DNA from 2 places in the Rothia sp. BD8 genome. Region 1 is predicted to be linked to the other one. Evidence: riboswitches for the same ligand, from Rfam matches in the RefSeq annotation. Region 1 holds a riboswitch; the other holds the start of a gene.
What was found. A riboswitch is a leader RNA that binds a small molecule or an ion and turns the genes downstream of it on or off. The one in region 1 is predicted to bind S-adenosylmethionine.

Region 1 (3,344 bases):
CGGAATCCGGGTCCACGTCGGTGAGCAGGGCGGGGGACATGAACCAGCCGGGACGCTCCAGCTTCTCGCCGCCGGTGCGCAGGGTCGCCCCGTTCCGCACGGCGTCGTGGATGCGCTGGACCACCTCGTCCCGGGCGGTTTCGGAGGACAGAGGCCCCATGTCGGCGTCGGGATCGTCCCAGGCGCCCACGCGGATCGCCTCCACGGCCTCCTGGGCCTTGGCGACGAACTCCTCGTAGAGCTCATCGACCACGATGATCCGCTTGGGGGAGGTGCACACCTGCCCCTGCACGGAGGTGCGCAGCCCGACGGCGGTGCGCACCAGCGCGTCCAGGTCCGAGGTGTCCAGGACGACGAACGGGTCGTTGCCGCCCAGCTCCAGCACGGACTTCTTGAGGTTCTTCCCCGCGTTTTGCGCGACGGAGGCCCCGGCCCGCTCGGAGCCGGTCAAGGAGACCCCGCGCACCCGGAAGTCCTCCAGCACGGCGGGGACGTCCTCGGTGTCCAGGTAGAGGTTGATGTAGGCGTCCTCCGGGATCCCGGCCTCGTGCAGGATCTCGGCGAAGGTGCCCGCGGACAGCGGGCAGATGGCCGCCTGCTTCATCAGGATCGTGTTGCCGATCAGCAGATTCGGGGCGGCGAAGCGGGCCAGCTGGTAGTAGGGGAAGTTCCACGGCATGATCCCCAGCAGCACGCCCAGCGGCTCGTGCTCCACGATGGTCTTCTGCGCGCCCTGCGGCTGCAGCTCGGTGGGCTCCAGGACGTCGGGGCCGTGCTCGGCGTACCAGCGGAAGATGGAGGCGACCAGCTGGACCTCCTGCAGGCCCTCGCTCTTGAGCTTGCCCATCTCCCGGCCGATGATCCCGGCCAGCTCCTCGGCGCGCTGCTCGATGAGGTCTCCGACCTTCGCCAGGGCCTGGGCGCGCTGGGCGATCGGGGTGTCCCGCCAGGGGCCGACGGCGAGGTGCGCCCGCTCGATGATCTCGGGGATCTGCTGGGCGGGCAGGGAGTCGAAGGTCTGCTCGACCTCGCCGGTGGATGCGTTGGTCACTGCGAATTCGGTCATAACCCCTAGTCAACGCCCCGGGTGGGGGACGGTTCCAGGGGTTTCGCCGTGAGCATGACGGCGGGGGCGTCATCCGGGGACGCCGGGCGTCATCGGCGCGTCGCACGGTCACATCCGCGTCCGTTCTTGGCTGGCCGCGGCTGCGCCGGTTCACTGGAGGGGTACCTATCCAGAGCGGCCGAGAGACCTGGCTCGACGACGCCGCAGCAACCACCCCCACCGCCCTCGTGCGACGGTTCGGGAACGGTGCTCCCGCCAGGACCGATGGATACCGTGCGACAGCCGCCGCGGCTGCCGCGATCCGTCGGCCGATCCTGCAGAAGGAGGCCCGACGTGCCCGCCGCACCCCCGACCCCGCCGCCCTCGCTGTCCTACGAGCTGTTCCCACCGCGCGGACCCGCCGCCCAGGACGCCCTGCTGCGCACCCTCGACGCCCTCGCCCCGACCGCCCCCGACTGGGTCTCCGTGACCACCGGGGTGCAGGCCGATCGACGCGCCGGCTGCCTGGACCTGCTGGAGCACCTGGTGCACCACACCCTGTACCGGCCGCTGGCCCACGTGATCGCCACGGGCAGCACCCGCGGGCAGCTGCGGGAGCTGACGGCCCGGATCCTGGACCTCGGGGTGCGCGGGATCCTCGCGCTGCGCGGGGACCGCCCGCCCGGATACGTCCCCGGGCCGGAGGAGCTGCCCTTCGCCCGCCACCTCGTGGAGCTGGTCCGGGAGGTGGAGCGGGAGCACCGCGCCCACCTGGGCGCTGGGCGCCTGGCGGTGGGGGTCGCGGCCTATCCCGTGCGCCACCCCGAATCCCCGAGCGCCCTGCACGACATCGAGGTGCTGCTGGCCAAGGAGCGGGCCGGGGCGGACTTCGCGATCACCCAGGTCTGCCAGGACCCGCAGGACTACGTCCGCCTGCGGGCCCGGGCCGAGCAGGCCGGGGTGGGGCTGCCGCTGGTGGCTGGGATCCTCCCGGTGACCAGCCTGCGCCGCTACGAGAGGGTCTGCGCCCTGGCCGGGCTGGCGGTGGACGAGCGCTTCGCCCACCGGCTGGAGACCGCCGAGAGCGAGACGCAGCGGCGTCGGGTGGGGGTGGCCCGGGCCCGGGAGCAGGCCCTGGCCGCCCTGGACGCCGGGGCGCCGGGACTGCACCTGTACACCTTCAACGAGCATCCCGCGGCCCTGGAGCTGCTGGAGGTCCTGGACCTGCCTCGCCCCTCCCCGACACCCCGCCCGCCCCTGGGCCGACGCAGTCCGGTGGAGACCGCCCGGGGGCACCTGCCCTCCGGCTCCCAGCCCCTGGACGAGGAGATCCTCCCGGCGCCTGCGACCGAGAAGCAGCGCCATCCGGGACCGCCGGACCGTTCCCGCCACCCCGATCACCCCCACACCCGAGACACCCGATCCGATGCCGAGGAGACCACCGTGAGCACCACCGACCGCACCGCCGAGCACACTGAAGAGCGCACCGCCCTGTCCACCCACGGGGCCGCCGCCTGCCCCTTCCCCGCCGCGACCGTCCTGGGATACCCGCGCATCGGGCCCCGCCGGGAGCTCAAGCGCGCCCTGGAGCGGCGCTGGTCCGGGAACGCCGACGCCGCGGACCTGGCCAGCGAGGTCACCGCCCTGCGGGTGCGCACCGTCGCCCGGCTGCGCGAGCTGGGACTGACCGGCTGCTCCGCGATCCCCGCGTCCTTCGCCCTCTACGACCAGGTGCTCGACGCGATCGTCGCCACCGGGGCCGTGCCCGCCCGCTTCCACGACCTCGCCGACGAGCACGGGCGCCTGGACCGGGAGGCCTCCTTCGTCCTGGCCCGCGGCGACGCCGCCCGCGGGCCCCTGGAGATGACCAAGTGGTTCGACACCAACTACCACTACCTGGTCCCCGAGATCGGGCCGGAGACCCCCTTCGCGGCGAACCCCGAGGAGCTCAAGGGCCAGGTCTACGCCGGCACCTACTCCCCGGCCGACGCCGCGGCCCTGCGCCCGGCCGTCGTCGGACCCGTGACCTTCCTGCTGCTGGCCAAGCCCGAGGACTCCGCCCCGGCCGGCTACGACCCCCTGGACCGGCTGGAGGATCTGCTGCCGGTGTACTCCGAGCTGATCGCGGCCCTGGGGCGCACCGGGGTGCGCTGGGTGCAGCTGGAGGAGCCCGCCCTGGCGGCCGACCAGGACCGGGAGGATCTGCCGGAGCTGGTGGAGCGGGCCTACCGCGTGCTCTCCGAGGCCCGGGCGGCGGAGGACCCCGCCCTGCTGGTCACCACCGCCTACGGGGACGCCC
Region 2 (3,344 bases), on a different contig from region 1:
CCGTGCAGGGTGCGCACGGTGGGTTCCTGCGGGGTGCTCGGGGGTTCGGCGTCGCCCCAGACGGGGGAGGGAGTCTGGCTCATCCCTCCACTGTAGGGGCAGGGGAGGGCCCGGCCCCACCGCCGCGGCGGCGCACCAGCGGGTACACCGCGGCCAGCAGGACGCACCAGATGACCCCCACGTACAGGGCCACCCGGGTGTCCTCGAAGAAGGCCAGCAGCACCACCACGCCCACCATGAACGCCAGGGCCAGCCAGGAGGCCAGCGGCCACAGCGGGGTGGGGAAGGCCGTGGCGGTCCCCTCGGCGCGCATCCGGCGTTTGAAGGCCAGGTGGGTCAGCAGGATCATCACCCACACCTGCACCGTGGCGAAGGTGGCCAGGGAGGCGACGATCAGGAACGCGTTCTCGAAGAAGTGGTTGACCAGCACCCCGACCACCAGCACCAGGATCATCGCCAGGACCGTGAACAGCGGGATCCCGCGGGAGGAGACCCGGGCGAAGGCCCGCGGCGCCTGACCGCGCTCGGCCAGGCCGAACAGCATCCGCCCCGCCCCGTAGATGTCCGCGTTGATGGCGGAGACCGCGGCGGTGAGGACCACGAAGTTCAGGATGTGCGCGGCCGCCGGGACGCCCAGGGCGGAGAAGATCTGCACGAACGGCGAGGAATCGCCGTCGATGGCCGACCACGGCGTCAGGGACATGATCACGCCCATGGTCAGCACGTAGAACAGCAGGATGCGCACCGGCACCGTGTTCACCGCCCGGGGGATGGACACCTCCGGGTGCTGGGCCTCACCGGCGGTGATCCCGATGGTCTCCACCCCGCCGAAGGCGAACATGACCACCGTGAAGCAGGCGAGGAACCCGGCCAGGCCGTTCGGGAAGAAGCCGCCCTGATCCCACAGATTGGCCACCGTGGAGGGCTGGACCGGATCCAGCTGCACGCCGAAGACCAGCAGGGCAGCACCCCCGACGATCATCGCGACGATCGCGGAGATCTTGATGATGCTGAACCAGAACTCCGCCTCCCCGAAGACCTTGACCTTCCCCAGGTTCACCGCCGCCAGCAGCAGCAGCACCGCGGTGATCCACACCCAGCTGGGGGTGCCCGGGAACCAGAACCGCATGTACAGGGCGACCGCCGTCACATCGGCCACCGCGACCAGCGCCATCTCGAAGGCGTAGGACCAGCCCGTGACGAACCCGGCCCACGGGCCCAGGTACAGGTGCGCGTACTCGGAGAACGCCCCCGCCACCGGATGGGCCAGGGCCATCTCGCCCATCGCCCGCATGACCATGAACACCGCGGCCCCGCCGATCACGTAGGCCAGCAGCACGGAGGGCCCGGCGAAGCCGATCGCGGAGGCCGAGCCGAGGAACAAGCCCGTGCCGATCGCAGAGCCGAGCGCGATGAAGCGGATGTGGCGCAGGGTCAGCCCCCGCTGCAGGGTGGTCGGATCCGCGGCGTCGGCGGGGGACGGCGAGGGGAGGCTGGTACCGGACATGGAGTTCCTCATCGGACGACGAAAGCGGTGCGTGGGCGCGCGGCGCACCGGAGGATGCGGACAGTCCGCCCCCGGCCCGTCCTCGCGCACCGTTCCACCCTAGAGGACGTCGCGGCGGCGTCACACGCGTCACGATCCGTCATCCGCGGACCCATTCGCCGCCGTCCTTGACCGGCGCCGGACGGGGGAGCAGGGTTGATGCCAGGTCACGAGAGCCAGCGACAAGCCCCAGCTAGCTGGCCGGCAACCCTCCCACCGCGGTGGGGTGCCCTGGGTGAGGACCTGGCCGCACCGCCGACCGGCGGACGCGGCAAGCGCGGGCGCACGAGTGCCCGGGAGGTCGCCGACAGACCTCCGCGCACGCCGAGAGGCTGCTCCCCGGTGAACCAGCGGGTTCCGGGTCGAGAGGCAGTGCGCGGGCTCCCACCGGTGATGTCCTCCCGTGTGCGACGTCGTCGCCCCTGACACAGAAGCGCAGGAGCAACCATGACCGAGAACACCACCCTCCCGACCCCCTCCGCCCCGCAGGGCTGGGGATTCGACACCCGCCAGATCCACGCCGGGCAGGAGCCCGACGCCGCGACCGGCGCCCGGGCGCTGCCCGTCTACCAGACCACCTCCTTCGTCTTCCCCGACGCCGAGACCGCGGCCAACCGCTTCGGCCTCAAGGAGCTGGGCCCCATCTACAGCCGCCTGACCAACCCCACCCAGGAGGTCGTGGAGAACCGCATCGCCTCCCTGGAGGGCGGGGTCGGGGCGCTGCTGGTCTCCTCCGGGCAGGCCGCGATCACCCTCGCGCTGCTCAACGTGGCCCAGGCCGGGGACCACATCGTGGCCAGCCCCAGCCTGTACGGCGGCACCTACAACCTGCTCAAGCACACCCTGGCCGCCTACGGCATCGAGACCACCTTCGTGGAGGACTTCTCCGACCCGGAGGCCTGGCGTGCGGCCGTGCGCCCCAACACCAAGGCCTTCTACGGGGAGACCGTCCCGAACCCGCGCAGCGACGTCCTGGACATCGAGGCGCTCGCGGCGGTGGCCCACGACTCCGGGGTGCCGCTGATCGTGGACAACACGGTGCCCACCCCGTACCTGATCCGGCCCATCGAGTGGGGTGCCGACGTCGTCGTGCACTCGGCGACCAAGTACCTCGGCGGGCACGGCAACTCCATCGGCGGGGCGATCGTGGATGCCGGCAGGTTCGACTACGGCCGGGACCCGGAGCGCTACCCGCAGTTCAACACCCCGGATCCCAGCTACCACGGGCTGGTCTTCGCGGAGGACCTCGGGGAGAAGGGCGTGTTCGGCGTGAACCTGTCCTACATCCTGCGGGCCCGGGTGACCCTGCTGCGGGACCTGGGCTGCTCGATCTCCCCGACCAACGCCTTCAACATCTCCGTGGGCATCGAGACGCTGTCCCTGCGGGTCCAGCGCCACGTGGACAACGCCCAGAAGGTGGCCGAATGGCTGCAGGCCCGTCCCGAGGTCACGAAGGTGCACTACGCCGGTCTGCCCTCCTCCCCGTGGTACGAGCTGGGACGCAAGTACGGCCCGCAGGGCGTGGGTGCTGTGGTCGGCTTCGAGATCGACGGCGGCTCCCCGGCGGCCCAGCGGTTCGTGGACTCCCTGGTGCTGCACTCCAACGTCGCGAACATCGGGGACGTGCGCTCGCTGGTGATCCACCCGGCCTCCACGACCCACTCCCAGCTGTCCGAAGATGAGCTGCGCGCGGCCGGGGTGGCCCCCGGGTTCGTGCGGCTGGCCGTGGGCATCGAGGACATCCGGGACATCCTCGCGGACCTGGAGCACGGCTTCGAGCGGATCGCCGAGGCCCGTG

Region 2: linked by a shared signal. The riboswitch ahead of NQ707_RS03490 (bifunctional o-acetylhomoserine/o-acetylserine sulfhydrylase) and the one ahead of metE (5-methyltetrahydropteroyltriglutamate--homocysteine S-methyltransferase) in region 1 are both predicted to bind S-adenosylmethionine.

The regions. Positions count from the first base shown of each region.
Region 1 covers NZ_JANJES010000004.1:81,852-85,195, reverse strand. The annotation lists gene NQ707_RS04585 (NAD-dependent succinate-semialdehyde dehydrogenase) at 1-1,066, opposite strand, end outside; SAM riboswitch class I at 1,229-1,337, shown strand; gene metE (5-methyltetrahydropteroyltriglutamate--homocysteine S-methyltransferase) at 1,400-3,344, shown strand, end outside.
Region 2 covers NZ_JANJES010000003.1:103,715-107,058, reverse strand. The annotation lists gene NQ707_RS03500 (S9 family peptidase) at 1-83, opposite strand, end outside; gene NQ707_RS03495 (amino acid permease) at 80-1,507, opposite strand; SAM riboswitch class IV at 1,712-1,830, shown strand; gene NQ707_RS03490 (bifunctional o-acetylhomoserine/o-acetylserine sulfhydrylase) at 1,994-3,344, shown strand, end outside.